One region of the Rhizobium sp. 01N424 genome, then DNA from elsewhere that is predicted to be linked to it. Evidence: riboswitches for the same ligand, from Rfam matches in the RefSeq annotation. Region 1 holds a riboswitch; each other region holds the start of a gene.
What was found. Region 1 has a riboswitch for thiamine pyrophosphate ahead of AC1DNK_RS14000 (ABC transporter permease). Riboswitches for the same ligand answer to the same signal wherever they lie in the genome.
Positions count from the first base shown of each region.

Region 2: it holds a riboswitch for thiamine pyrophosphate, as region 1 does, so the genes downstream of both, thiM (hydroxyethylthiazole kinase) here and AC1DNK_RS14000 (ABC transporter permease) in region 1, are expected to answer to the same signal.
Region 3: it holds a riboswitch for thiamine pyrophosphate, as region 1 does, so the genes downstream of both, thiB (thiamine ABC transporter substrate binding subunit) here and AC1DNK_RS14000 (ABC transporter permease) in region 1, are expected to answer to the same signal.

Region 1 covers NZ_JBFTRK010000004.1:280,405-290,471, forward strand. The annotation lists gene AC1DNK_RS13990 (hypothetical protein) at 1-238, opposite strand, end outside; gene AC1DNK_RS13995 (outer membrane protein) at 420-1,052, opposite strand; TPP riboswitch at 1,194-1,296, shown strand; gene AC1DNK_RS14000 (ABC transporter permease) at 1,408-2,148, shown strand; gene AC1DNK_RS14005 (ABC transporter substrate-binding protein) at 2,182-3,120, shown strand; gene minC (septum site-determining protein MinC) at 3,252-3,998, shown strand; gene minD (septum site-determining protein MinD) at 4,030-4,845, shown strand; gene minE (cell division topological specificity factor MinE) at 4,842-5,099, shown strand; gene AC1DNK_RS14025 (amidohydrolase family protein) at 5,096-6,334, opposite strand; gene AC1DNK_RS14030 (gamma-glutamyltransferase family protein) at 6,337-7,917, opposite strand; gene AC1DNK_RS14035 (amidohydrolase family protein) at 7,917-9,116, opposite strand; gene AC1DNK_RS14040 (GntR family transcriptional regulator) at 9,298-9,996, opposite strand.
Region 2 covers NZ_JBFTRK010000009.1:136,367-146,433, reverse strand. The annotation lists gene AC1DNK_RS21620 (Gfo/Idh/MocA family protein) at 1-389, opposite strand, end outside; gene AC1DNK_RS21615 (extracellular solute-binding protein) at 666-1,964, shown strand; gene AC1DNK_RS21610 (carbohydrate ABC transporter permease) at 2,034-2,963, shown strand; gene AC1DNK_RS21605 (carbohydrate ABC transporter permease) at 2,960-3,802, shown strand; gene AC1DNK_RS21600 (ROK family transcriptional regulator) at 3,842-5,080, shown strand; gene AC1DNK_RS21595 (sugar phosphate isomerase/epimerase family protein) at 5,115-5,969, shown strand; gene AC1DNK_RS21590 (ABC transporter ATP-binding protein) at 5,992-7,053, shown strand; TPP riboswitch at 7,095-7,191, shown strand; gene thiM (hydroxyethylthiazole kinase) at 7,244-8,047, shown strand; gene thiE (thiamine phosphate synthase) at 8,044-8,679, shown strand; gene thiD (bifunctional hydroxymethylpyrimidine kinase/phosphomethylpyrimidine kinase) at 8,676-9,488, shown strand; gene AC1DNK_RS21570 (YdeI/OmpD-associated family protein) at 9,492-10,067, opposite strand, start outside.
Region 3 covers NZ_JBFTRK010000003.1:195,402-205,468, reverse strand. The annotation lists gene AC1DNK_RS11450 (ABC transporter ATP-binding protein/permease) at 1-1,054, shown strand, start outside; gene AC1DNK_RS11445 (hypothetical protein) at 1,058-1,681, opposite strand; gene AC1DNK_RS11440 (ABC-F family ATP-binding cassette domain-containing protein) at 1,782-3,605, opposite strand; gene AC1DNK_RS11435 (thiamine diphosphokinase) at 3,609-4,259, opposite strand; gene AC1DNK_RS11430 (MarR family winged helix-turn-helix transcriptional regulator) at 4,308-4,835, opposite strand; gene AC1DNK_RS11425 (MDR family MFS transporter) at 4,951-6,486, shown strand; TPP riboswitch at 6,541-6,655, shown strand; gene thiB (thiamine ABC transporter substrate binding subunit) at 6,704-7,726, shown strand; gene thiP (thiamine/thiamine pyrophosphate ABC transporter permease ThiP) at 7,726-9,363, shown strand; gene AC1DNK_RS11410 (thiamine ABC transporter ATP-binding protein) at 9,350-10,060, shown strand.

The sequences.
Region 1 (10,067 bases):
CAGGAAGCGGTTCGCTGATGACGACGAAATTGGCGCAGGAATGCTCGACATTGGCAATGCGGATGCGCAACTCGCGCCGCGATGTCAGCAGGAAGAGAAATACTTTCTTGGCGCGCTGCGCCCGCCGCAGAATCTCCTCGCCGCCAAACAGCAGGCCGTCACGCTCACCAAGTTCGAAGGCCACGTGCTCGCTGTAATTCTCGTCCGTAATGGTGATTGTCCCGAGACCCGACAGCATTGTGAGCATTCCTCATCATGAGGAATGACTTTTGTCGAAGTCCTAATTTAGTGCAACACGGTGTTCCGGTTTTCCACGGGGATGTTGGAACACGTAGGGGGGGACTTTTGGAAAACGGCTAGCTTCGCGTCACGCCGGGTGAAGGCGTGCCGTCCGCGATCGCGCATTTCATACCATCCCCTCAGAACTTGACGCCGACGCCGATCATGATCGTGTTCTGGTTCAGATCGAAATCACCGCCCGCCGCACCGCCGAAGTTGCCGCTGCCGTAGTCGGTATAGCGATATTCGCCGCGGGCAAAGATGTTCTGGGTGAAGGCGTAGTCGATACCGGCGCCGATCGTCCAGCCGTTCAGCGTGTCGGACACATCGGAAGCCCCGGTCGGATGACCTTCTGCCCGCGCGATCGCCCAGCCGGCCGTTCCGTAGAGCAGGGCGTTGTCGAAGGCATAGCCGACGCGGGCGCGGACCGAACCCTGCCATGTCGTCTCGACGGAGCCAAAGGCCGTGTCCTCTTCGTTCCAGTTATGGAGGACATCGCCTTCGACGCCGATCACCCAGTTATTGTCGAACTGGTAGTTGTAGCCGGCAAAGCCGCCCAGGATCCCGCCGTTGGCGTCGACATTGGATGCACCGTCAGGATCGAATGTCGTCCAGCTATAGCCACCCTCGGCACCGATATACGGGCCAGACCAGGTGAAAACCGGCGTTATCGCCTCCGGTTCGACCGGCGCAGGCGGTGGTGTCAGGTCCGCGGCCTGGGCTGATATTCCCGCCAGCGAAGCAGCAAGAACGGTGAGAATAGCGAATTTCATATTCGGTCTCCCTAAATTGCATGACTGTTAGATAGGTAGCCCCGGGCCAAAAGTCTCTAGCCCTTTCGATCACAAATGCCTGCGCGCTGCGCAGGCGGCGGATCCACCATTGACAGTCCTTTGAAAACGCGACAGTTTCCCGCCCATTCCGAGGGGAGCATCTGACGATGCTGAGATGGCGCTGAGCTGGACCCTTGAACCTGATCCGGGTCATGCCGGCGTAGGAACGGAACAAGATGCCCCGGTATCTCCCTTCGTCTTCGCTTTGCCTGGATCTCCATTGCCGTCTGGAGGTCGCTTCGCCATGTCTGTTCTGCCGCGCTCACGCTCCTCAGTTTCCACTGACACCTGAAGGATGCGCCCTCTCAACGCTCTCTATGGTGCAGTCTTGCTGCTTGCGATCTGGCAGGCGGTCATCTGGCTGTTTGCGCCGGCGCATTTCATCCTGCCTTCGCCGCTTTCGGTCGCTTCGGTCTTTGTGCGGCAGCCGCTGTTCCTGCTGGAGCAGAGCCTGACGACGGCGCTCGAAATCGTGCTGGGATTCCTCTGCGGAGCAATCTCGGGTGCGGCGGCGGCCTTCGTGCTGTCGGCCTTTCCGGCCGCCGGTGCGCTGGTCTGGCCGCTGGTGCTGATCCTGCAGGCCTTCCCGGTCTTTGTGCTGGCGCCGATCCTGGTCATTTGGCTCGGCTTCGGCATGGCCTCCAAGGTCGCCATGGCAACGATCATCATCTTCTTTCCCGTCGCTTCGGCTTTCGCCGACGGGCTGCGCCGGACCGAGCGCGATATCCTCGATGCCGTGTCGCTGACAAATGCCAGCCACTGGCAGACGCTGGTCCGCATCCGGATGCCGCTTGCGGTTCCCGCCCTCGTTTCAGGCTTGAGGATCGCCGCCCCGCTGGCGCCGCTCGGCGCCGTGATCGGCGAATGGGTCGGCGCGTCGGCAGGCCTCGGCTTCGTCATGGTCCAGGCCAATGCGCGCATGCAGACCGACATGGTCTTTGCCGCCATGGCAGTGCTGGCAGCGATGACGCTGATCTGCCGGGTGGTGGTCGACAGGCTCACCTCCGGCTGGACACCATGGGCAACCACGCGCTGAACGATTTTCAAACTGCACATTCATGGAGCCAACATGCTGCGTCTGATATCCGCCACCTTCCTTGCCCTTGTGGCGCTCGCTTCGCCGTCGCTTGCCAATGACAAGCTGACAGTGATGCTGGAATGGTTCGTCAACCCCGACCACGCACCGCTTGTCATCGCCGGGCAGAAGGGCCTGTTTGCAGCGCAAGGGCTGGATGTCGAGCTCATCCCGCCGGCCGATCCCTCGGCGGTGCCGCGTCTGATTTCCGCCAAGCAGGCTGATATTGGCATCCATTACCAGCCCAACCTCTACCTCGACCACGAAGCCGGATTGCCGCTGGTGCGCGTCGGCACGCTGGTCGAGACGCCGCTCAACACCGTCACCGTGCTTGCGGACGGGCCGATCAAGAGTCTTGCCGATTTGAAGGGCAAGAAGGTCGGCTTTTCCGTCACCGGCTTCGAAGACGCGATGCTGAAGCGGATGCTGGAAAACGCCGGTCTCACGAAAGAAGACGTCGAGCTGGTCAACGTCAATTTCGCCCTGTCGCCATCGCTGATCGCCGGCAAGGTCGATGCCAATGTCGGCGGCTTCCGCAATTTCGAGCTGACGCAGATGAAGCTTGAAGGCCATGAGGGCAAGGCATTCTTTCCAGAAGAAAACGGCGTGCCGCCCTATGACGAGCTGATCTTCGTCACCCATCGCGATTCGATCGCCGATCCGCGGCTGCCACGTTTCCTCGCGGCCGTCGAACAGGCCTCGATCTTCATCACCAATCATCCCGAGGAAGCCTGGCAGCTGTTCGTCAAGGCCTATCCTGCTCTCGACGACGAACTGAACCGCACGGCCTTCTTCGATACGCTGCCGCGTTTCGCCAAGCGTCCCGCGGCGCTCGATACCGCCCGCTACCAGCGGTTCGGGGCCTTCATGCAGGAGATGGGTCTGGTGAAGACCGCACCCGATGTCGAGGACCTTGCCGTCGAGGTAAAATAGCCCTGTGGCGGCCCTGCCACGGCGCCGTGCAAATGTCCCCGGCCGTTAACTGAACGTTGCGGCCGGGGCCGCGCGTTAACTATTTGTTAACCACGAAGCAGCTACACCGAAGCAATCAAAAATTAACCAAGATTGCTAATGTGTTAACCGACGCGCGCTCCATCCGTATCAAAGGCCGTTCGTTCCTGGCGGTCGTTTTGACGCCCGATCTGCCCTTCGATGAATGGCTGGTCCGGCTCGACGATCTGGCCAAGCGTTCGGCAGGCTTTTTCCTGGGAAGGCCGGTTGTCCTCGATGTCGCCGATCTCCAGGCGGACCGGGCTCAGCTGAAGTCGATGATCGCTTCGCTTGGCGAACGCGGCGTCCGGATCATGGGCATCGAAGGAGCGCGGCCATCGCAGCTCGACGCCACCATGCCGCCGGGCATGAGCGGCGGTCGCCCGGCACCCGATGTCGACGTCGCCGACGTGCCGCAGGCGAAGGAGCCGGCGCCGAAGGCCGAGGCGCAGGTGCAGGCCACCGCGCCCGTTCAGGTAACACGCGCCACGTTGTCATCGATGGTTCTGCACGAGCCGGTGCGCTCGGGCCAGTCGATCATCTTCCCGGAAGGCGACGTGACGATCATCGGATCGGTCGCTTCGGGCGCCGAGATTATCGCCGGCGGCTCCATCCATATCTACGGCGCGCTTCGCGGCCGGGCGCTGGCAGGTTCGGTCGGCAACTCGTCGGCCCGGATTTTCTGCCGAAAGCTGGAAGCGGAATTGCTGGCGATCGACGGCATCTACAAGACGGCAGACGATCTGCCTGCCGAACTGCGCGGCCAGCCTGCGCAGCTCTGGCTCGAAAACGACGCGATCCTTGCATCGCGGCTGATTTAACGGACGAATGGTTTAGGACAGGAGAGGGGATATGGGTAAAGTCATAGTTGTTACCTCGGGTAAGGGTGGCGTTGGCAAGACGACCTCTACGGCCGCACTCGGCGCCGCTCTGGCGCAGCGCAACGAAAAGGTCGTCGTCGTCGATTTCGACGTCGGCCTGCGCAATCTCGATCTCGTCATGGGTGCCGAACGCCGGGTCGTCTACGATCTGGTCAACGTCATCCAGGGCGATGCCAAGCTCTCGCAGGCGCTGATCCGCGACAAGCGGCTGGAAACGCTGTTCCTGCTGCCGGCCTCGCAGACGCGCGACAAGGATTGCCTGACCGCCGAGGGTGTCGAGCAGGTGATCAACGATCTGAAGCGCAACTTCGACTGGATCATCTGCGATAGCCCGGCCGGCATCGAACGCGGCGCCACGCTCGCCATGCGCCATGCCGATATCGCCGTCGTCGTCACCAACCCCGAGGTCTCCTCGGTTCGCGACTCCGACCGCATCATCGGCCTGCTCGACTCCAAGACGGCGAAAGCCGAAAACGGCGAGCGGATCGAAAAGCACCTGCTGCTGACCCGCTACGACGTGACCCGCGCCGAGCGTGGCGACATGCTGAAGGTCGATGACGTGCTGGAAATCCTCTCGATTCCGCTGCTCGGCATCATTCCGGAGAGCATGGACGTCCTGCGTGCTTCCAATATCGGTGCGCCGGTGACGCTTGCCGATCAGAACACGGCGCCGGCCAAGGCCTATTTCGAAGCCGCCCGCCGCCTGGCAGGCGAAGTGGTGCCGGTTACGGTACCTGGCGAGAAGCGCGGCCTGTTCGGCAAGATCTTCGGACGGAGGGCAGCATGAACGTGTTCAACTTCTTCCAGAAGAAAAAGTCCGCGCCTGTTGCCCGCGAGCGGCTGCAGCTTCTGCTCGCCCATGAGCGCATCACACCCGGGGCCGACCTGGTCTCGATCCTGCGCGAGGAAATCCTCGCCGTGATCGCCAGGCATGTGGAAATCGACGGCGACCGGCTGCAGGTGAAGATCGACCGCGGCGAGCATGTCTCGGTGCTGGAGATCGACGTCGAAATTCCGGCGAAGGCAGCGCAGGCGGCTTAAGCCCGCAAGATGCTCGGCCTTGGTGCCTCGAAAGTCCTGCGCCCGCGTTTGCATCCAAAGATGACGCGGGCGTTTTCGCGGATCGCCTGTTCCCTGTCGATGGAATCGATCAGGATGATATCGGCAGGCGAGCCGATCTCGATCGGCTGCTCATCCCTGCCCATGATCCGCGCTGCCGAGGTGCTGATCATCTCGAAGGCCAGTTGCATGTCGCTGCGCCGCGAAAGCTGCGCGACATTCGCATAGAGGTTGGCCATTCTCAGCAGCGATGCATCGCCATAGGGCGTGAAGGGATTGAGGATATTGTTGTTGGCGATCGAGGTCAGCACCCCTTCGGATGCCAGCAGATGGGCCGGTGCAACGCCGCGCGGCACAAGCCGGTCATGACCGCGGCCATTCAGGAAGAGATCAGTAGAGGGCAGGACCGTAACGGCAATGCCGGCTGTCTTCAATTGCTGTGCGAGCAGCTGAACGTCCTCCGGCGCCATCGCGGAGAGGCTGGTCATGTGGCCGAGCGAGACGCGGCCCTGATAGCGGCGGCGCACCGTCTCCTCGATGACCGCAGGCAGATTGGTCTTTTCCGGCGAAAGATCGAAATCGAGATGGAAATCGATGGCGGTGCCATGCTTCTCCGCCAGATCGAAGATCATCCGGATCTGGCCCCGCGGATCGGGATCGATATAGGGCGCTCCGCCCACGAGGTTGGCTCCATCCGCGAGCGCCGCGTCGAGCATTTCAAGCGTCCGCGGCTCGTTTGTCAGTCCGTCCTGTGCGAAGGCGCAGATCTCGATATCGATCGCGAAGGCATAGTCTTGGCGGATCTGCTTGATCGCCTCGAAGGAGCGCATGCCGGCGCGCGGATCGATCTCGGCGAAGGTGCGCATGCGCATTGTGCCGTTGACGATCGCCTTTTCGACGACGCGCGCCGCGCGGGCATAGACGTCCTGCTCGGTGAAACCGGCCTTGGCTTTCGCGGTCTCACTGATAGCCTCGGCCAGTGTTCCCTCGCATATGCTGCAACGATCGAGGATGCAGGCCTTGTCGAGATGAACGTGGCTATCGGTAAAGCCACGGCTGGCAAAGGCGCCCTGAGCATCCGTCGTCTCGATGGCCTCGCAGACGAGTTTCGCACCGATCGCGGCGATGCGCTCGCCGGCGATGCCGATATCGACAGGCATATCGAAACGCTCGAGGCGCGCATTGCGGATCAGCAGATCGAAAACGGGCGTGTTCATCGTCAAAAACCGATCGCCCCGCCATCGCTGCGCGGATCGTGCGCGCCGGTGATCGCATTGTCATCGCCGATGCGGATAATCCCGGCCTGGCCGCCGAGCTGGCTGAAGGCATCGATGCTGCTGACCTCATGGCCGAGCGCCCCCAAGCCTTCCAGCACCGAAGCGCCGGCATTGGCTTCGATCTTCAGACTGTCCCTGGCGTCCGAGAAGGTTCGTCCGAGCAGGAAGCGCGGTTGCGACAGGGCAGCCAGCGGGTCGAGCCCATGGTCGATGAGCAGCGACAGCAGCAGCGCCAGCGTCTGCGGCTGACCGTCGGCGCCCTGCGTGCCATAAAGCAGATGCGGGCGCCCATTTTTCAACGCCATGCCGGGGTTCAGCGTATAGAATGGCCGCTTGCCGGGTCTCACATGGTTCGGGCTTGCCGGATCGAGGCTGAAAGCCGCGCCGCGGTTCTGCCAGAGAATTCCGGTGTCACCGGCAACCACGCCGCTTCCCCAATCGAAATAGATACTCTGCAGCATCGAAACGCTGCGCCCTTCGGCATCGACGGCAGCCAGGAACGCCGTGTCGCCATGCTTGTATGGGTGCGGCCATGGCATCGCATGGCCGGGGTCGATCGTCCGGGCTTTTGCCGACAGCCGCCCGGGCGCCAGCAGCCGCTGAGGGTCGATGGCGGCGAAGAGCGGATCGGCGATCGACGGCCGGTCGAGAAAGGCCTGTTTCACCGCCTCGACGAGATTATGATAGAAACCGGCCTCCCGATAATCGAAGCCGGCCATCGCGAACTCGCCAAGCACGCCCATGATGCCGAGCGTCGTGACACCTTGCGTCGGCGGCGGCGGGGCGAGAAGCGTCAGGCCGCGGTAGGGGAGAGACAGAGGCTCCCCGGCGATCGTCCGGGTGCTCGCAAGATCGCTGGCTCTGACCGGCGACCCCGCTTCGGCGAGGCCCAAGGCAATACGGCGGGCGAGTGCGCCTTCATAGAATTCGCGTGGACCGTTCCCGGCGATGGTGCGCAGCGTTGCCGCCAGGGCCGGCTGGCGCTGGATGCCGTCCTCAGCAAAGATTGCCGAAAATCCGGGCCACGACGCCAGTTCGCCCTTGCGGAATTGGTGCCAGAAGCGCTGCGAAGCGCTGACAGGAAAGCCGTTCTCGGCAAGCGCGATGGCATCGTCCAGAAGGGCGGCAAGCGTTTCACGCCCGCCCCATGCCGTACCCGAATGATCGAGCAGGTGTTCCCAGCTGTCGACCAGACAGGCGCTGGTCAGCGCCGACAACGGACCGCGGAGCGTCATATCGGTCAGCGCCGGCAGATGTTCGGCCGCCTGCCCGATGCCGAGAAAGGTCGTGGCCTTGCCCGAGGCGTCGGCGATTATCCAGATCGCATCGCCGCCAAGGCCGCAGAAATGCGGATAGACGACGGACAACGCCGCGCCCGCAGCGATGATCGCCTCGATCGCGTTGCCGCCGCGCCTCAGAACCTTTTCTCCCGCCTCCGCCGCAAGCCAGTGCGGTGCCGTCACCATCGCCGTCCGCGATGTGGCGTTGACGCTCTGGCTCTGGCGGCGTTCTGCGGCCGACATCAGCGGATCACCGTCCCGCCCTGGGCAACAAGCCGGCCCGCCTTGAACACCTTGCGGTCCTTCGGCACGCTAACGACGGCCTGCGGAATGTGTGGCGCCTCCAGTGTCACGAAATCTGCTTTGGCGCCGATCTCAAGCCCGTAGCCTTCAAGGCGGAGCGCCTTGGCGCCAGCTGCAGTCACGACATCGAAGGCGGCGGTGAGTTCGTCGTCGGTATGGAAGCCGGAGCGGTAGCCGATGATCTCGGCACGGCGCAGCATGTCGCCATCGCCATAGGGCCACCAGCTGTCGCGGATGTTGTCGCTGCCACTGAAAACCGTCACGCCTGCCTTGCGCAGCAGCGCGACCGGCGGAAAATTGTGGTTGCCCGGCGCATTGGTCATGATCGAGACGCCGCTTGCAACAATCAGATCGGCAGCCTTCTTCGCCGCGTCCTGCTGCAGGTCGCCGAGCCCATAAGCGTGGCTGACCGTCACGTGGCCGCCCATGCCGAGCGCCCTCGTGCGGGCGCAGATTTCCTCGATGGTGAAAAGTCCGAGTGTGCCGGCGTCATGCAGATGGATATCGATATCGACGCCGCGCTTTTCGGCAATGCCGAAGACGACGGCGAGGTGGGCGGTGACGTCGCGGTCGAAGCTTGCCGGATCGAGGCCGCCGATCAGGTCGGCGCCGAGGCCGATGGCGGCATCGAGCAGCTCCGGAGTGCCGGGGCTTTTCAAAATGCCGCTCTGCGGGAAGGCGACGAGCTGGATATCGATCAGATCACGGTACTCTTCGCGAACCTTCAGAATGGTCTCCAGCGACCTTAGGCCGACCGAGCCATCGACCATGACATGGCTGCGCATCGCCGTCGCGCCATTGGCGATGCAGAGATCGAGCTGGTTGCGCGCCCGTTCCGCCATCGGCGCGGCCTGCGCCATGTTCTCAGCCTGAAAGGCGACACGCTGGTGGACATCGAAGCCATTGGTGCAGGGCTTATGCGGGATCCAGGCATCGCCATAGAAGCTGGTATCGAGATGAATATGACCTTCGACAAAGCCGGGCACGACGAGGGCGCCTTCGAGATCGACAGCCTCCACCGGTCTGGCCGCCTTTCCGGCAGGCTCCAGCGAGACGATCCTGCCGGCGGCGACGCCAATGTTCTTCAGCGAACCGTCCGGCAGCCGGGCGTTGGTAAAGACGGTTTTGATATCAGCCATCGCGTTCTTCCTTGATCTTGAGCGCCGCACCACTCCCTGCAAGCCGGGTGCCAGATGCAGTGCGCGCGCGAATGACGCAGCTTCGCAGGGCATGGCCTGCATTAAGTCTGGATGCAGCCTCTACAACATGTCTACAGAAAAGGCAAAATCATGTATACATGATTACAGAAGCGGCAGCGGCTTAAGAGCTGATGTCGCCGCTGTAGCGCGCAAGAATGCTGCCGAGATCCGGACGGTCGTCACTCTCGTCCACAATCAGCGCCCGGGTCTCGACCGAGATCAGATGCTCGTTCATCAGGCGTTCGGCCGCTGCAGCATCGCCGGTCTTCAAAGCGGCGATCAGGGCGGAATGTTCACTGATGGCGCATTCGCTGGAATGCGGGCGGCTGTACATCGCCAGGATCAGCGAACACCGCGAGACGAGTTCGAACAGATAGCGTTCGAGAAGGGTGTTGCCGGAAAGGGTTGCGAGCTTCAGGTGAAACTCGCCGGCAAGCCGCGTGGAAAGGCGGGCGTCACCCTTGGCATGCGCCTTTTCCTCTTCGCTCACATGATTTCTGAGTGCATTCTCGATGGCCGGCGACCAGCGCTTGATGACCGCCTTCATCGCCTCGCGTTCGAGCGCCCGGCGCACGGCAAACACATCGCGCGCCTCTTCGAGGCTCGGCTGGGCAACGGTCGCCGTGCGCTTGTGGTAGGTATCGACAAGCCCCTGCGTCTGCAGCTTCGCCAGCACCGCGCGAACCAGCGTCCGGCTCATCGAGAAGTGCCTGCCGATCTCATCTTCCGGCAGCTTCGTCCCGGCTTTCAGCGCCTGTTCGACGATGGCCCGGCGCAGCGCAAGAGTGGCGGTTTCGACGCGATCGGAATTGGAAGACATAGGGGCCTGCTGGTTGCGGATTCCTGTATACATTACTGCGCGGATGGGCATACGGCAATCGGCTGAACGGG
Region 2 (10,067 bases), on a different contig from region 1:
TTCTGGAGGGCCGGAGAATTGCGGTAGGTGAAATTCACCATACCGACCTTGCCCGATTTCTCGATCGCTTCGGTCATTTCCATCGCCTTGGTGGCATCCGTTGCCAGCGGCTTTTCGCAGAACACATGCTTGCCGGCTGCGATCGCCTGCAGCGTCGTCGGATGATGGATCCGGTCAGGGGTGACATTGGCGACAGCATCGAATTCGCCCCAAGCCAGCGCCTCCTCAAGCGTGCTGAACTGCTTGGCGATGCCGTGTTCGGCGCAAAAAGCCGCCAGCCGCTCGGGAACGACATCGACGCCGCCGACAACGCTGACCCCTTCGATCTCCTTGAACCGCGCAGCGTGCTGGTTCGCCATTCCGCCAGTGCCGAGAATGAGTAATCGCATCGTATCCTCCATAGATTTCAGGTTCGGCCACCGCAGCGGCAGCCGGGCAAAACACATCCTTTGCGTGTTGCGATGCCGCAAGACGCCCGCTTGATCTCATGGAAATAGCGGTTTTAACCCGCCTAGCTTGTGTTGAATGTCGCCAGCATCTCATTCCTCCCAAGTGCGGCTTGACATCAAATCAAAGTAACTTAATCTAATTAATGCAGCATGGAATTGAGGAGAGGTCAACTGACCACCAGGCTGTATCCGTTGAAAATGGGGAGGAGACCCATCATGAAGAGAGCGTTCGTCGGCGCATTGGCGCTGAGCACAATGTTATTTTCAGTGCCTGCCGCATTTGCCGAAGAACTGGCGACGAAGGACAGGATCGGCCTTGCCGATGCACCGAAGTCCCTCGTCGTTCGCCTGACAAACGACAGTCCCAACAATGCCGACGCAAAGATCGCCGAAGGCTACCAGAAGCTCTTCGTCGATTTCATCAAGAAGCATCCCGACTGGAAGCTGCAGATGCAGTTCATGTCGGCCGATATCGGCACCGAACAGGCCAAGATGCTCGAGCAGGCCAAGGCCGGAAACGCGCCGGATTGCGCCGCGGTCGATTCCTTCGTGCTCTCGCAATTCATGGTCAACCATGTGCTGGCCGACTTCACGCCATACTTCTCGAAGGAAGAAGTGGACGACCTCTTCCCCTTCATCCGCGAGGGCATCACCGACAAGGACAAGAGCGTCCGCGCCTGGTGGTGGGATACCGACTTGCGCGTGCTCTATCGCAACAAGTCGATCGTCGCCGACGCGCCCCAGACATGGGACGACCTGAAGAAGGCCGGGATCGCATCGGTTGGCGAAGGAATGGAAGGCATCCTCTTCAACGCCGGCCGTTATGAGGGCTCGACCTTCGACTGGCTCGCCAACTACTGGGCACTCGGCGGCAAGCTGGTCGACGATTCAGGCAAGCCGATCTTCGGCGAAGGTGAAAACAAGGAGAAGTTCCTCAAGGCGCTCAACTATTACAAGGACCTCGTCGATTCAGGTGCCGCACCGAAGCGCGTGACGACGATCGGTAACTATGACGACCTGAACGCCGCGGCTGCGGCCGGAACCACCGCCCTCTTCATCGGCGGCAACTGGCAATACGCGCAGCTGAAGGCCACGCTCGACGACGACGAGTTCAAGAACTGGACCTTCTCGCCGATCCCCGGCCCGACCGCCGACCAGCGCTCGACCGGCACCGGTGGCTGGACGATCGCCTCCTTCGCCAAGGACAAGGACAAGGTCGAGATGTGCGCCAACCTTGCCCGCGAGGTCTATATGGGGCCGGCAAACGCTCTGCAGCAGCAGCTTCCTACGCGCAAGTCGCTGTTCACGAAGTATGACGTCTTCTCGACCGAAGCCAACAAGACCTTCGCCGACGCCCTGGTGAACGGTCAGGCGCGGCCCGGTGCACCGATCTATCCTGAGATCTCCAACCAGATCCAGATCATGATGGGTGACGTCCTCTCCGGCACCAAGAAGCCGGAAGAAGCACTGGACGGCGCGTTCAATGCGACGATGGAGGCTTACAAGCGTCTCTAGAGATTGTGATCGTGGCGGCGCCCGGAAATGGGCGCCGCCGGCATTCCCAAACCCGGACAGAGAAGCCCAATGAGCCCTATCGCCATCGAGGCCGTCAGCCCGCCTCACAGCAGATCGTTCATGCGCCGTTTCGCCGGGGCACCCTTGCCCTGGATCATGCCCGTGATCATCGTCATCGGCATCTTCTATCTCTACCCCGTTATCGACGTATTCCGCCTGTCGTTCACCAATGCGACGCTGATCGGCGACAATCAGGATTATACGCTCGGCTCGATCTCCAATGCGCTGAGCTCGCCGCAGCTGCCTGATATCCTGTGGGCAACGCTGATCTTCGTCGGCGGCAGCGTTATCGGCCAGCAGATCCTCGGACTTGCCGTCGCGGTCGTCGTCGTTCGAGGCGAGAAGCGCGGCCTGTTCGGCACGACGATCCTGCACACCACGGCGCTTGTCGCCTGGGTGGTCCCGGGTATCGCCGGCGGCATCATCTGGCAGATGCTGTTTTCCGAAGCGCCTTATGGCGCGCTGAACAGCATCCTCAGAATGATGCACCTGCCCGCCGTCGCCTGGCTCTCGGATCCGTCGATCGCGCCCTGGTCGGCGCTGATATCCAACATCTGGCGCGGTGCGGCTTTCTCGATGGTCGTCATGTACGCGGCACTGAAGGCAATCGACCCCTCGCTCTACGAGGCGGCGGAAGTGGATGGCGCAACGGGATCGCAGCAGTTTTTCTTCGTCACCATTCCCCAGCTGCGCGCCGCGATCCTGGTCAACATGATCCTGATCACCATCATGACGCTGAACACCTTCGACGCGATCATCACGCTGACAGGTGGCGGTCCCGGCCGTGCGACGGAAGTGATCTCGCTTTACGTCTTCAACATCGTCTTCAGAAATTACGACCTGTCGGGCGGCAGCGTTCTCTCCGTGCTGATGCTGATCATCAGTCTCGGGCTCGCCTTCGTCTATGCGTCGTTCCTGCCCAAGGAGGAAGAGCAATGAGCGGGCGCACCGGCACGCGGTTCGGCGATTTTCTGAGCTATCTGTTCATGCTGGCGATGTTCGTTTTCTTCGCCGGCCCCCTCTCCTATCTGCTGTCGATGGCGATGCGCGACCGGCGCGAGATCTATCGCGGCGTCGCCCGCTACATCCCGCACAATCCGACGATGGAAAACTTCGTCGCCGTTCTCAACAACAGCTATTTCCCGCTTTATCTGTGGAACGGGCTGAAGCTGGCGGCCCTCAGCGGCCTCGGGGTGCTGATCGTGGCGCTGCCCGCGGCCTATGCCTTCTCGCGCTTCCACTTTCGCGGCAAGGGCCTGTCGATGATGGGACTGCTGCTCTTCCAGATGATCTCGCCGCTTGTGATCATGGTGCCGCTCTATCGCTACATGAACAAGCTCGGCCTGCTCGACACGCATTTTGCCGTCGTCATGGTCTATATCGCCCTCGGGGTGCCGCTGGCGACCTGGCTGTTGAAGAGCACAGTCGATAGCATCCCGCGCAGTCTCGACGAGGCCGCGATGATCGACGGCTGCAATCGCTTCTCGGTGTTCTGGCGGATCGTCCTACCGCTCTCGGCGCCGGGCATCGCCTCGGTCTTCATTATCACCGTCATTGCCGGATGGTCGCAATTCCTGGTGCCTTTTCTGCTCCTGACCCAAAACAATCTGATGCCGATCGGCGTCGGTATCTTTAACTTCCGCGGCATGCAGACCGACTCGTCGATCCAGCTACTTGCCGCCGCCTGCCTGATTTCCGTCGTACCGGCGATCGTGGCCTTCCTGTCGCTCCAGAGACTGATCCTCGGCGCGATGACCAGCGGCGCAGTCAAGGGATGAGGCCGGTCTGATGCCGATGGAAGATGAAGGATCGCGACCATGAACCAGACCGCGGGCGTCAAGCTCTCCCCCGATCTCAGCGGGGCCAATGTCGAAGATGCAGGCGAGCATAACCGCGCCGTCGTGCTGCGCTGCATCCACCGGCAGGCGCCGATTTCCCGCGCCGAGATCGCCAGGCAGACCGGCTTCACCAAGCCGGCCATCGCCCGCATCGTCGACCGGCTTCTCGATGAAGGACTGATCATCGAGGCGCGGCGCCGCCACGGTTTGCGCGGACAGCCCGCCATCGAGCTCGAGATCAATCCGGACGCGTTCTTCGCCATCGGCATCAATATCGACCGCGATCATCTCACCATCCTTGCCGTCGACGCGGTTGGCAATGTGCGTGCCCGCGTGCATCACGAAAAGCGCTACATCCTGCCCGCCGAATTCATGCAGCTGTCGGCCGACGCCATCTCGCATTTTCAGCGCAGCCGCCTGATCGACGACGCTCATCTCGCCGGTATCGGGCTCGCCATGCCCGATTGGCTCGGTGAGATTTCGTTTCCAGGCAAGCCGGCCGACTATTCGGAATGGCTGGAATTCGACGTGCGCGCGGCGATCGAAGGGCTGACGCAGCACCCCGTCTTCATCGAGAACGAAACCAATGCCGCGGCACTGGCCGAACTCGACTATGGGCTCGGCGCTGAAAGCCGCAGCTTCCTCTACATCGCCATCAATGCCTGCCCCGGCGGCGGCCTGGTGCTGGATGGCAATGGCCACCGCGGCGCCATGGGCCTCAGCGGCGAAATCGGCTGGCTGCCGATTGCCGACGGCAAGGACGAGCGGGCGCAGAAGGTGCGACTGCTCGGCGAGATCTTTTCGCTGTTCTGCCTCTACGAGTTCCTCGCGGAACACGGCATCAAGGTCAGCGTACCGCAGGATCTGCTGACGCTCGATACGCGCGGCAAGCGGCTGGTCTCGCAATGGCTGCGGGAGATGAGCGCCCATTTGGCCGTCGCTGTCCGGCATATCGGCATGATCATCGATCCCGACGCCATCCTGGTCGGCGGGCGGCTGCCGATCCGCATGATCGACGAGCTGCTGCGCTATGTGCACGAGCATCTCGATGCGGCCGACGCCGCCCTGCCGTCGCTTCACCGCGCCTCGCTCGGCGACGATGCTTCGGCGATCGGTGCTGCGGCCATGCCAATGGCGGCAGCGCTGATGCTGGCGTCGTCAGATGAGGTTCAACGCACCCGTTCACCCCTGAAATACATGGATCGCCTGAACAACTAGAACAGCCGCCGCGGCGGCGCCTGGGAGGATTTTGATGAAGATCGGTTTCTATACGTCGACGTTCAACGACCGGCCGCTGGAAGAAGTGGTCGATTTCGCGGCCTCCGCCGGTTTCGATGCCATCGAGATCGATGTCGGCGGGCATATAAAGACGCCCGACAAGGTCCGCTCTGCCGTGGTGCTGGCCCGCGAGCGCGGCCTCTTCGTCTCCTCCATCACCTATTTCGGCAACCAGCTCGACGCCGACAATGCCAAGCGCAAGGATCTGCGCTCGCGCACCTCGGAGTTCGCCCAGGCGATCGGCGAGGTGGGCGTACCGATCTTTGTGATCTTCCCGGGACGAAACGATGAAGCCAGCGACGAGGCCAATTACGACGACTTCGCAGCCTATACCAACGGCCTGATCGCCGAGACGGCGGCAAGCGGACTCATCTTTGCGATCGAAAACTGGCCGGGACCGAAGGACAATTTCGTCGGCACGACGCCGAAGGGCTACGAGGAGCTGTTCAAGCGCATTCCAGACCGCCGCTTCGGGCTGGAATTCGACCCCTCGCACTTCCTGCGCATCGGCGTAGATCCCTATCAGGCGCTCGAGGACGTCAAGGACCGCATTGCCATCCTCCATGCCAAGGACACCGCGATCGATCCCGCCGTACAGCAGGCCGTCGGCTATCACGGCAAGGGCTGGTGGCAATACAAGCTGCCCGGCCTCGGCCTTCTCGACTGGACGAAATTCCTGCGCCAGGCCGTGAGCTACGGTTTCGACGGCACGATCTCGATCGAGCATGAGGATGCCGCCTACGGCTGGCCGGGCAAGGACCTGGAGGCCCGCAAGGAGGGCGAGCGCGTTGGGCTCAGCTATCTCAGAAACACCTTGAACAAGCTCTGATCGCAGCCTGGGGAGGACGATAATGGCTCATGTTTCAGTCAATAATGCACGCAAGGACTACGGCGCGTTCAAGGCCATCAAGGGCGTCTCCGTCGATATCCGCGACGGCGAATTCGTCGTCCTCGTCGGCCCGTCCGGCTGCGGGAAGTCGACGCTGCTCAGGATGATCGCCGGGCTCGAAGGCATCACCGGGGGTGAAATCCAGATCGGCAAGCACATCGTCAACGAGCTTGCACCAAAGGACCGGGACATCGCCATGGTGTTCCAGAACTATGCGCTTTATCCACATATGACCGTCGCCAAAAACATGGGCTTCTCGCTGCGGCTGAAGCGCATGCCGCGCGAAGAGATCGACAAGCGTGTCGGCAATGCCGCCAAGATCCTCGGGCTGGAGAGCCTGCTGGAGCGCTACCCGAAACAGCTCTCCGGCGGCCAGCGCCAGCGCGTTGCCATGGGCCGGGCAATCGTCCGCGACCCGGCCGTCTTCCTGTTCGACGAACCGCTCTCCAATCTCGACGCCAAGCTGCGCGTCCAGATGCGCTCGGAGATCAAGGAGCTGCACCAGCGGCTGCAGACGACGACGATCTACGTCACCCACGACCAGATCGAGGCCATGACGATGGCCGACAAGATCGTCGTCATGAAGGACGGCCGGATCGAGCAGTCCGGTTCTCCGCTCGATCTCTACGACCGGCCCAATAATCTGTTCGTCGCGGGCTTCATCGGCTCGCCCGCCATGAACTTCATCAAGGGCAGCATGACGGATGTGGGTTTCCGCACCGAAGACGGCATCATCCTCCCAAGCGACCGCCGTCCGGGCGATGCGGTAACCTACGGCATCCGCCCCGAACATCTCCGGCTCGACCCCGGTGGCATCGAGATCACCACTGTCGTCGTTGAGCCGACGGGATCGGAAACGCTCGTCATCGCCAGACTGGGTACACAGACGATCAGCTGCGTCTTCCGCGAGCGGATCAGGGCGGCGCCCGGCGACATCTTGAAGGTTGCGCCCATTCATGATGCCGTTCATCTTTTCGATGAAGGCGAGCAGCGTATCGTCAGCGGCGAGGCCCGGCTCAACTGATAGGGAGTGACAAGCCGACGATAATTTGCGAAGACGGCTGTGTTGAGAGACAGGGGCGTTCGCCGAAAGGCGGGCTGAGAAGTACCCTTCGAACCTGAACCAGATAATGCTGGCGGAGGGAGTCGCTCGAGGCCCTCCGCAGCGATTGCCCGGCCTCCCGCGTCTTGCCCCGCTCCAAAAGGGACGCAAGATGACGACTTCGAGATCACCCGGACAATTGCTGACCGCGCTGCGCGCCGCGCCGCCACTCGTCCACTGCATCACCAACTACGTCGCGATGAACATTGCTGCCAATGTCGTGCTGGCGGCGGGCGCCTCGCCTGCCATGGTGCATGCAGAGGAGGAAGCCGGTGAGTTCGCGGCGATATCAGGGGCGCTGACGATCAACATCGGCACGCTGTCGCCCGCCTGGGTCAGTGGCATGAAGCAGGCAGCGAAGGCGGCTGCCCGCAACGGCAAGCCCTGGGTTCTTGATCCGGTCGCCCACTACGCCACTGGTTTCCGCCGCGAAACGACGGCCGCACTCCTGGACCTCAACCCAACGATCATCCGCGGCAACGCTTCGGAGATCATCGCGCTTGCCGGCAGCGAAAGCCGTGGCCAGGGCGTCGACAGCCGCGACCCCGTCGAGCAGGCCGAAGGTGCGGCGCGCAGCATTGCCGCGCAGTATGGCGCAGTCGTTGCGGTCACCGGTTCGGTCGATTTCGTTACCGATGGGACGCGTGCTGTCAGGATCGCCGGCGGCTCGGCCCTCATGCCGCAGATCACCGCGCTCGGCTGCTCGCTGACCTGCCTGACCGGCGCCTTTGCCGCGATTGCGCCCGAGGAGACTTTCGATGCGACGGTCGCAGCGCTGGCAATGTTTGCCGTCGCCGGCGAACAGGCGGCGCTGGAAGCGAAAGGCCCCGGCTCCTTCTCCTGGCGTTTCCTTGATGCGCTCGCGGCAATCGACGGTCCGGGCCTCGATCAGGCGGCAAGGATCAGCGTGGCGTGAAGACCTTCGACCTCTCCCTCTATCTCGTCCTCGATCCGGATCTCTGTGCCGGATACGGGCTTGTCGAAACCGCGCGTGCCGCCGTTGCCGGCGGGGCGACCATCGTGCAACTGCGCGACAAGACGGCGGACACCCGGCAAATGATCGAAACCGGCCGGGCTTTGCAGCATGTGCTCACGGGCAGCAACGCGCTGCTCATTGTCAACGACGATGTCGAGGCGGCGATCGCGCTCGGTGCCGACGGATTGCATATCGGCCAAGATGATCTCGGCGCGATTGAAGCTCGCCGGAAGATCGGGCCGGGCATGATCCTCGGCTTGTCGGTCGAGACGGCGGCGCTTGCCGCCGCGGTGGATCCCGCCATCGTCGATTATGCCGGAATCGGCCCGGTCTTTGCCACCGCGACGAAGCCTGACCATAAGCAACCGATCGGCCTTGCAGGTCTGGCCGATCTCGTTCGCGCCTGCCCGGTTCGCTCCGTAGCGATCGGCGGCCTGAAGGCCGAGCATGTCGGTCCGGTGCTTGCCACCGGCGCCGAGGGCCTTGCGATCGTCTCGGCGATCTGCGGCCAGCCCGATCCGAAGGCGGCGACCGCAGCCATCGCAGCCAGCATCAGAAAGGCACGCTCATGATCCGTAACGTCCTCTCGATTGCCGGGTCCGACCCTTCGGGCGGCGCCGGTATCCAGGCCGACCTTAAAGCTTTCTCTGCACGCGGAACCTACGGCATGGCCGTCCTGACGGCGCTGACGGCGCAGAACACGACCGGCGTTTCCGCCGTGCAGACGGTCTCTCCGGACTTTGTCGCCGAGCAGATCCGCATGGTTTTCGCCGATGTGCGCGTCGATGCGGTGAAGATCGGCATGATCGCCAATGCCGCGATTGCCGAGGCGGTCGCCGATGCCCTGAAGCCGCATCGCGGCATCCCCATCGTGCTCGATCCCGTCATGATCGCCAAGGGCGGCGCCACCCTCCTCGACATTGCTGCGATCGGCGCGCTAACCACGCGTCTCCTGCCGCTCGCAACGATGCTGACCCCGAACTTACCGGAGGCGGCCGCGCTGCTGGGCGAGCAACATGCGGAAACCCGGAATGAGATGCAGGATCAGGCGCGCAGACTGCTGGCGCTGGGTGCCAAGATGGTGCTGCTCAAGGGCGGGCATCTCGGTGGCGCCGACAGCCCCGATGTCCTGGCGAGCGCTGACCACATCACCTGGTTCGAGGCGCCGCGGATTGCGACGAGGAATACCCATGGCACAGGCTGCACGCTGTCGAGCGCACTTGCCGCAGAGCTCGCCAAAGGCGAGTCGCCCGAGGCTGCGGTCGGCATTGCCAAACGATACCTCGCTGATGCGGTCGCGGCAGCCGGTGAACTGACCGTCGGTTCCGGCCACGGCCCTGTGCAGCACTTTCATGCGCTCTGGGACGGGGCCAAGTTCTGAGACTCAGCCCTTAGGCTTCATGTTCTGCGGATAGATCGTTTCGCCTTTCGCCAGCATCTCGACGAAAGCGGCGATCTTTCGCTCCCGGCCCGCAGGCGTCTTCATATTGTGTATGCGGAAGGCGAGCGCGAAACGGTTCTGCTCGCTAAGGACAGCAAGCATCTCGCTTGCCTTCGGCTCGGCATCGATCGCCGCCTGCAGATCGTCGGGGATCTTCATGTTCTTGCCGCTGCCATAGGCACGGTCCCAGCGGCCGTCGGCCTTGGCGGCCTCGACCTCGCGCAGACCGTGACCGGTCATCCGGCCTTCACTGATCAGTCGTGCGACATTGTCGACGTTGATCTGGCTCCATGTGCCGTTCTTCGTACGCCGGGTGTAGCGCTGCAAATAGCTCTTCTCATCGAGGCTTTTGCGCACCGCATCGATCCAGCCCCAGCAGAGCACGGCATCGATCGCCTCGACGGGCGTGATCGATGGCAGGCCCGAGGCCACCTTGAAGATGCGGATCCAGACTTCGCTTTCTTGATCGTGATGCTTCGAAAGCCAGTCGTAGAATTCCCCGGCATTGCTGAATTCATG
Region 3 (10,067 bases), on a different contig from region 1:
CGAGCGCCAGCGCATTAATACCGATATCAGCACGGTTCTCGCTGTGCTCAAGCGGCTGACCATGGCCAATACCAACCTGACCTGGGTTTCCGCCGGTTACGGCTGGCTGGTCATCGTCATCCCGATCATCGTCGCCGCGCCCGCCTATTTCTCCGGCGGCCTGACCTTCGGTGAGCTGATGATGTCGGTCGGCGCCTTCAACCAGGTCAATACGGCGCTGCGCTGGTATGTCGCCAATTTCGGCCCGATCGCCGAATGGCGCGCGACGCTCAACCGCGTCACCGACTTCCGCCATGCGCTTGAGCACATGGATGAACCGCTCAATCCGAAGAACGTCATCGCCTACGAAGACACCGCCGCGGACAGGCTTGTGATGAAGAACGTCACCATCGCCGCCAAGTTGGGCGAAGAGGTCGATCAATGCGGCGGCTTCCGCCTGCACGAGCCCGATGTGACGCTGAAGGCCGGCGAAAAGGTGATGATAAACGGCGATCACAACGTCAATCGGAAGCTTCTCTTCCAGGCGATGGCCGGCCTCTGGCCCTGCGGCAGCGGCACGATGGGCCTCCCGCCCTCCGACGACATCCTGTTCGTCCCCCAGGTCGCCTATATCCCCGGCGGTACGCTGCGCGAGGCGCTCTCCTTCCCCGAACCGGCCGGCTCCTACAAGAACGAGGATATCGAAGCGGCGATGGAAAAGGCCGGCCTGCGCCAGCTGATTGGCCGCCTCGACACGCGGGCGCGCTGGGACAAGGTTCTGGATTCCGACGAACAGAAGGCCATCGGCTTTGCCCGGCTTCTGCTCGTGCGGCCGCGCTGGGTGGTGTTCGACGAAGTGCTTGAAGGCCTGGAGCCGGAATGGCAGGCGACGCTTACCAACCTGCTGACGGCGCTGCCGGAAACATCGATGATCTATATCGGCCGCTCGGAGATCTACATGGAGATCCTGAAGCCGAGGGTTCTCCATCTGGAAGCGATCGCCTCCAAGACGGAAGAACCACCGCCACCGCCGAAAACCGGCACCGGCCGCCCAGCGGCGGCACCGGTTATCTAACGATTACATCGGCTGAACGCCGCTGAGACCGACCGAGACCTGTTTCGAGGAGACGCTGCCGTCGGCAGCCTTTTCGGCGTTGACGATCACCGCCGCGCCTGGCTTCAGATCGTCCTTGGTCGCCGTAGCGATGGTGACGACCTGTGTGCCATCAGGGATGGCGATGGTCTTTTCCTTGCCCTGATAGGTCAGCGTGATCGTCTTGCCGTTGATCGCCTTGACGGCGGTGCTGACGGTCGCGTTGGTCATCTCGGTATTCGGCTTGGCATCCCAGGGGCGGTTGCCCTCGCCGGTACCCTTCATCGATGCCGGAAAGATCATCACCTGCAGCGCGTCATTCGGCCCGCTGCCCTTCGGCATCGAGCCGACGCCAACGAAATCGCCCGGCTTGATGTCATCGACGGCCGCCCGCTGGATGCCGCCAACCCGGAAGCCCGATTGCATGGCGATCGACTGGTCGGTTCCGTCGCGGGTCTTGATGGTCAGCACATCGCCGTTGAGGCTCTCGACGATGCCGCGAATGCGGACGCGCTGCGTATCGTCGGCCTGGCTGGACTGAACGGCTGAAAAGGTGATGGCTGCGGCGGCGAGCGCCGTCAGAAATGCGGAAGAAAGCTTGCGAGACATATGACTATTCCTTGTCGCCACGATAGCAGGCATATCCCCGGCTGCCGGAGCGGACTCTAGAGCCGCACCGGGACACCGGCGAATCAAGGAAACGTGAGAGTCAGCCTTCGATTTCTTCGCGGAGCATTTCCAGCTCCAGCCATTCCTCTTCCATCTTCGTCACGCTGTCGCGCAGCTTTTCCATCTCGGCGGCAAGCTTGTTGAAGGTTGCCGGATCCTTGGTGAAGAGGTTCGGATCGGCCATCTTCGCTTCGCGCTTGGCGATTTCGGCCTCAGCCTTGGCCATTTCCTTCGGCAGGTTCTCGAGTGCGAACTTCTGCTTAAACGAAAGCTTGCCCTTGCCCTTCGGCGCCTCGGCAGAAGGCGAAGCCTCCGCCTTTACCTTTTCGGCCGCCTTCTCCGCCCTGCGACGCTCATCCAGAGCGCCTTTCCGCTGCGCCATCATGTCGGAATAGCCGCCGGCATATTCGATCCACCGGCCATCAGGTGCATCCGGAACGGCAGGCGCAATCGTCGAGGTCACGGTGCGGTCGAGGAAGTCACGGTCGTGGCTGACGAGAATGACCGTGCCCGGAAAGCCGGCGACGATTTCCTGCAGCAGGTCGAGCGTTTCGATATCGAGGTCGTTGGTCGGCTCGTCGAGGATCAACAGGTTTGTCGGTCGCGACAGGATCCGGGCCAGCATGAGACGGGCACGTTCGCCGCCGGAGAGGTTCTTGATCGGCGTGCGCGCCTGCTCGGGCTGGAACAGGAATTCCTTCATGTAGCCGGTCACGTGCCGCTGCTCGCCGTTGACAAGCAGGTTTTCGCCGCGGCCATCGGTTAGGTAATTGGCCAGCGTGTCGTCGAGGTTGAGTTCCTCGCGCTTCTGGTCGAGCGTCGCGATCTCGAGATTCGTGCCAAGCTTCACGGTGCCGCTGTCGGGCGCCAACTGGCCGGTCAGCATCTTCAGCAGCGTCGTCTTGCCGGCACCGTTCGGGCCGACGAGACCGATGCAATCACCGCGATGCACGCGAATAGAAAACGGCGTGACGATGGGCCGCTCGCCATATGTCTTGGTGATCTTGTCTGCCTCGATCACCAGCTTGCCGGATTCCTGCGCATCCGAAACGCTCGCCTGGACACTGCCCTGCGGGCCCTTGTGGCCGCGATATTGCGAGCGCATGGTCTGCAGTTCACCGAGGCGGCGCATGTTGCGCTTGCGGCGCGCGGTAACGCCATAGCGCAGCCAATGCTCTTCGCGCTCGATCGCCTTGCCGAGCTTGTGCTGTTCCAGCTCCTCGGCCTCCAGCACCTGATCGCGCCAGACTTCGAAATGCCCGAAGCCACGATCCAGACGCCGCGACGTGCCGCGATCGAGCCAAACGGTTGCCGTCGAGACCTTTTCGAGGAAGCGGCGGTCGTGCGAGATCAGCACGAGGGCGCTGCGCGTCTTCTGCAGCTCGCCTTCCAGCCATTCGATGGTCGGCAGGTCGAGATGGTTGGTCGGCTCGTCGAGCAGCAGGATATCCGGCTCCGGCGCCATGACGCGGGCAAGTGCTGCGCGGCGGGCTTCGCCGCCGGAAAGGTTCTTCGGGTCTTCCTCGCCGGTGAGGCCGAGATGCGACAGCAGATAGGTGACGCGATAGGGATCGTCGCCCGGCCCAAGCCCGGCCTCGGCATAGGCCTGCACCGTTGCAAAACTTCCGAAATCAGGAGCTTGCTCAAGATATCGGACCGTTGAGGATGGATGCCGGAACAGCTCGCCGGACTGCGCCTCGGCAATGCCGGCCGCGATCTTCAGCAGCGTCGACTTGCCGGAACCGTTGCGGCCGACGAGGCAGATCTTGTCACCCGGCTCGACCTGCAGGCTTGCGCCCGCCAGCAACGGCGCGCCGCCGAAGCTCAGAAAGATGTCGTCCAGTTTGAGAATGGGAGGCGCCAAGGATCAGACTCCGGAAAGGTCATAGGGGCGGGCAAGGACGATCGCGCGGCCACTGCCGAGCGTGAACCGAACCTTGCCTTCTGCCACATTGGAAATGGTACGCGACGAGCCGAACGGCAAATGGAAATCCGAGAGCGGATAGCGCGCGTTTTCGATGAAGAGACCGCGCAATTCGCTGAAGCCCGGCACCGAAAACAGGCTGTTCTTCGGCAGGTCGAGCTCGATGGAACCTGAAAGAAGCGGAACTGCTTCCTCCAGCCCCGAAGTGAGCAACAGGTCGATACCCTGTTCGGCGAGGCTGACGGCATAGAGGAGGTGCTGAAGCGCATGATCGGACCGTTCCCCCGCCAGCGCACCGGCAAGGATCAGCCGTTTCGCGCCACGGGCTATCGCTTCCGAAACGGCGATCTCACCATCCGTCGAGGCTTTGGCCGCGGGATAGGGCTGCTTCGGCACGCCCGGAAACGCACCTTCGAGATCCGGTGCGGTGGAATCGAAATCGCCCACCCAGAGCTCCGGCACGACACCGAGCTCTGCCGCATGCCGCATGCCGCCATCGGCCGCGATGAACCGGCTGCCGGCAATCGCACTGCGCAGCCGCTCTGTCGGCGTCAGCTCACCGCCGAGCAGGATCGTGAAGGTCGTCTGGGTCATGGGCAATGCCCATAGCGCAAAGCAGGGGTCGAGGGAAAGGGGCGGGGCTTAACCGGGCGTGCCCTTATCGCGCCGTTCGAAGGCTTTTTCATAACCGTCGATAAAGCGCTCATAGAGTGCTGCGAAGGCATCGACGTCCGTCTCGCTCCAGCCGTCGAGGATTTCTGTGATCAACGACAGCTTCTGCGCCCGGATTTCCGACAGCAGCCGCTGGCCGATCGGCGTCATCACCACGACGATGCGCCGCGCATCGGCTTGCGATGCTTCGCGGCGAAGAATGTTGCGGCTGACCATGTCGGCCACCACGCGGCTGGCGCGAGACGGATCGATCCGCAGCATTTCTGCAATCATCCCGACCGTCACTTCATCGGCCGGCTGCGCACGGCGCACGGCGTCAAGAACATCGAGATGCGAGAGCTCGAGATCCGGCGCGACGCTCTGGATTGCCAGACGCCCGATCAGCCGGCGCCCTGTCATCAGCTTCATCCGGGTCATGCTCTGGCCGATGCTGGAAACGCTTTCGTTCTCCAGTGACAGCGGATCAAGCTCGTGAATGCGGGCGGGTTTCTCGTTCATGCGCCGAGCATAACAGAAGGCTTGCGCGAAGGAAATATGCCTGCGTCATTCTGGTGTCATTGACATTTATATGCTTTTGTCACATAAATTGGCGATCAAGATTGGAACTGTCTTCATGGATATGCAGCTTGCCTCCCAGCCGCTCGTGACGGATCCCCGCCGCAGGCTTATTCTCTTCCTGTTTCTGATGACCGCGATGTTCATGGCAACGCTGGACAATCAGATCGTCTCGACGGCGCTGCCGACCATCGTCGGCGAATTCGGCCACCTCGAACGCTTCGGCTGGATCGGCTCCGCCTATCTGCTGTCGCTGAGCGCCGTTATGCCCGTCTATGGCAAGCTCGGTGACCTCTTTGGCCGCAAATACGTGATGATGACCGCAATCGCCATCTTCACCGTCGGCTCCGCCGTTTGTGGTCTCGCCGTCTCGATGAACACGCTGATCGCCGCCCGCGTGCTCCAGGGCCTCGGCGGCGGTGGCATCATGGTATCGATCTTTGCCGTCAATGCCGATCTCTTCGAGCCGCGCGAACGAGCCCGCTACCAGAGCTATTCCAGCCTGGTTCTGATGGCCTCGAGCGCCATCGGCCCCGTTCTCGGCGGCATGATGAGCGATCTCTTCGGCTGGCGCTCGATCTTCCTCGTCAACGTGCCGATCGGTTTCATTGTCTTGATCGGCCTCGCGCTGATGCTGCCCTATCGCAAGCCGCACCGCCGCCCGAAGATCGATTATGCCGGCGCCCTTCTGCTCGCGATGACGACGACGAGCATCGTGCTGATGGCCGACGGCAGCGAACTGTTCGGCTCGATCCTGGCGCCGCAGAGCCTGGGGATCATCGGTATCGGCGCGCTTTGCGCCATCGCCTGGGTCTTCGTCGAGCGCCGCGCCGCCGAACCGATCGTGCCGCTGTCGCTGTTCCGCAACCCGACCTTCCCGCTTCTCCTGATCATGTCGATCACCGGCGGCGGCATCGCGATCGGCATGGCAAACTACTTCGCGCTGTTCCTGCAGACGACGACGGGCCTGTCGCCCTCGCATGCCGGCCTGCTCTTCGTCATGTTGACCGGCGGCCTCGTCTGCGGTTCGCTCTTTGCCGGGCGCATGATCTCGCGCACCGGACGCTACAAGCCCTTCGCCATCGCCAGCCTCTCCTGCAGCGCTGTGGCCTTTGCACTCCTGACGCAGGTCCATGCCGGTACGCCGCTGCCGATTATAGGCTTGCTGATGATGCTGCACGGCATCGGCATCGGTCTGTCGCAGCAGGTGCCCGTCATCGGCGTCCAGAACGCCGCTCCGGCGCGTGACGTCGGCGCCGCCACCGGTTCCGTCACGCTGTCGCGCATGGGCGGCGCCTCGATCGCCATCTCCATCTACGGCGCCATCATCGGCTCGCAGCTGGCGAAGGTCGGCATCTCCATCCCCGGCGTTACGGATATCGAGCAGCTGACGCCGAAGATGATGGCAGCCCTCCCGGAAGCCAGCCGCCAGGCTGTCGCCGATGCCTATGCCAGCGCCTTCACGCCGCTGTTCATGACCTCCTGCGCCTTTGCTCTGATTGGATTGATTGCAGCGCTTTCGCTGAAACCGGTCCAGTTGCCGCGCCACGGCGAGACCAAGAACACGGCCGCAGCCGCCGAAGCCGCCGAGTAGCGGCAAGGGCGCGCTGCGCCCTTGTCATAAAGCCTGCATCACTATACATCTGCCAACGCTCTAACGGGGTGCCCTGTATCCGCAAGGATATCTGGCTGAGAGGCTTTCAAGCCAACCCGCGGAACCTGATCCGGCTAACACCGGCGGAGGGATTAGACGCGTGACACCAGGCACCGCCCTTTTCCCCATGAAACAACTTTTTAGGAGGAGGCGCGCCATGCCCGGCCGCAAACCATTGATCGCATCATTCGCCACGGCTTTCCTTGCCGCAACCGTCACTCTGTCGCCGGCGCAGGCCGCCGACAAGACGCTGACGGTCTACACCTACGAGAGCTTCACCTCGGAATGGGGCCCCGGCCCCAAGGTCAAGGAGGCCTTCGAAAAGACCTGCGCCTGCACGGTCAATTTCGTCAGCGTCGCCGATGGCGTGGCGCTTCTCTCCCGCCTCAAGCTCGAAGGCGCCTCGACCAAAGCCGACGTCGTGCTCGGCATCGATACCAACCTGATCACCGAAGCCAAGGACACCGGCCTGTTCGACGTAAGCGGCGTCGATACCAGCGACCTCAAGGTACCGGGCGATTTCAAGGACGATGTCTTCGTTCCCTATGACTATGGCCACTTCGCCATCATCTACGACACGCAGACCATCAAGAACCCGCCGAAGAGCATGCAGGAACTGGTCGACGGCGATCCATCGCAAAAGATCGTCATCGAGGATCCGCGCACCTCGACGCCCGGCCTTGGACTGCTGCTCTGGGTAAAGTCCGTCTATGGCGACAAGGCGCCGGAGGCTTGGGCCAAGCTCAAGAACCGCATCTTGACGGTGACCCCCGGCTGGTCGGAAGCCTATGGCCTGTTCACCAAGGGCGAAGCGCCGATGGTCCTGTCCTACACGACCTCACCGGCCTATCACATGGTCGCCGAGAATACCGACCGCTACCAGGCTGCAGCCTTCTCCGAAGGTCACTACATCCAGATCGAAGTCGCAGGCCTGCTGAAAAACGCTCCCGACAAGGACCTCGCTCGTGACTTCCTGAAGTTCATGGTGACGCCGGGTTTCCAGGACACGATCCCGACCAACAATTGGATGATGCCGGTCTCGGCCACCTCCACGCCGCTGCCGGATGCCTTCGGCAAGCTGGTCAATCCGTCCAAGACCTTCCTGATGAGCCCCGATGACGTCGCCAAAAACCGCAAGACCTGGATCGACGAGTGGCTGACAGCCATGAGCATGAACTGATGCTGCAGACGGCGGCGGAACGGCGAAATGCGCTGGCGGGCGGGTCAATCGGCCTCGCCGCCATCCTGCTTTTCATCGGCATAGCCGCCATCTCGCTTGCTGCCTCCGGCGGCAGCAATGCGTTCGCCGGCATCATCTCAGATCCCTACATTCTCCGCGTCCTGCGTTTCACGCTGCTGCAGGCCGTCCTTTCGACCTTGCTCTCCGTTCTCCTGGCACTCCCGGTCGCGCGGGCACTTGCCCGCCAGCCAAACTTTCCCGGCCGTATCTGGATCATCCGGCTGATGGCCGTGCCAATGGGATTGCCCGTTCTGATCGGCGCGCTCGGGCTCATCGGCATCTGGGGACGGCAGGGCCTGCTCAATACCGCATTGCTCAAGCTCGGCCTGTCCGAACCCGTCAGCATCTACGGCCTGACCGGCATCCTGCTCGCTCACGTCTTCTTCAACTTGCCGCTCGCCTGCCGGCTGATGCTCGCCGGCCTGGAGAGGCTGCCGTCCGAATACTGGCTGATGGCAAGTAATCTCGGCATGCGCCCGCGCGCCGTCTTCCGCTTCATCGAATGGCCGGCGATCCGCGGCCTGATCCCCGGCATTTCTGGGCTGATCTTCATGCTCTGCGCCACCAGTTTCACGCTGGTGCTGACGCTTGGCGGCGGACCAGCGGCAACGACGATCGAGGTGGCGATCTACCAGTCGCTGCGTTTCGACTTCGATCCGGGCCGCGCGGTAGCTCTGTCCTTGCTGCAGATTACCCTGACCGGCCTCATCCTCGGCGCCATGTCGTTTCTCCCCGCCAGCCGTGATGAAGGGCTGACCGCCGGACGCCACTCCATGCGTTTCGATGGCAGAATGCCAATGGCAAAATTGTCGGATGGCCTGCTCCTCGTCCTCGCCACGGCTTTTCTGCTTTCGCCATTGCTTTCCGTGTTGGTGGCGGGCCTGAGAGCCGACCTCCCAAAGCTGGTCGGCGAGCCGGTCTTCTGGCAAGCCGCAGCGATGAGCTTCGGCATATCCCTTTCTGCCGCCACATTGACCCTTGTCGTATCAGCAGCCCTGATCCGCGCTCGCCAGACCATCAGTGGGGAAAGGCGCTCCGGGCGCGGCAGCCGCGCCCTCTACGCCGCGATGGGCGGAGCCTCGTCAATGGTGCTGCTGGCGCCTCCCGTAGTGCTTGCGACCGGCTGGTTCATGGCGCTCAGGCCATTCGGCGACGCCTCTGTTTTTGCGCCCGTCCTCGTCGTTCTGATCAACATGCTGATGGCTCTGCCCTTCGTCATGCGCGTGCTTGAACCGGCCTATCTCGTCCATCAGCGCCGCACCGCGCGCCTCTCGGCAAGTCTCGGGATAACCGGCGCGGCGCGGCTGCGGCTTGTCGACTGGCCGGGGCTGCGCAAGCCGTTGCTGACCGCCCTGTCTTTCGCTATGGCGCTGTCGCTCGGCGATCTCGGCGCTGTCGCCCTGTTCGGATCCGATGGCTTTGTCACGCTTCCATGGCTGGTCTACAGCCGCATGGGAAGCTACAGAACCAACGATGCCGATGGCCTTGCGCTGATCCTCGGCGTCATTTGCCTATTGCTGACGATTGCCGGAACATCCGGCCAGATGCGAGGACATGGTGCCGATGACGGCCGCTGATATCACCGTGCAGAACGTTCGCCTCACGCTCGGCAGCCACGCCTTCCATTTCGATTGCACGCTGCCCGGCGGCCAGATCATTGCCGTGACAGGCCCATCGGGCGCCGGCAAGTCGACCTTCCTCAATCTGCTGGCAGGCTTCGAGACGCCGGAGAGCGGCCGCGTTCTGCTCGCCGGACATGATGTCACCGGCAGTCACCCGGCCGAGCGGCCCGTCTCGCTGGTCTTTCAGGACAATAATCTTTTCGCCCATCTCGATATCTTCACCAATGTCGGGCTGGGCATTAATCCGGCCCTGAAGCTCACACCGGCGGACCGCAGCCACATCTCGGCGGCGCTGGCTCAGGTCGGCCTGACAGGCTTCGAAAAAAGGCTTCCTGCAACGCTTTCCGGCGGCGAAAGGCAGCGCGCTGCCTTCGCTCGCGCCCTTGTCCGCAAGCGGCCGATCCTGCTTCTCGATGAACCCTTTGCCGCCCTCGACCCCAGCCTGCGCAATGGCATGGCGGAGCTTCTGACGGCGATGCAGCGCGAGACCGGAGCGACCGTCATCATCGTTTCGCACGACCCCGATGAGGTTCGCCGCATTGCACAATATGGCGTTTTCATCGACCATGGCGCGATTGCACTCGCCGCGCCGTTGGGCGAGTATCTGGCTGATCAGAGCACGCCCGCATTGCGGCAATTTCTGCAGCGCTGACGAATAT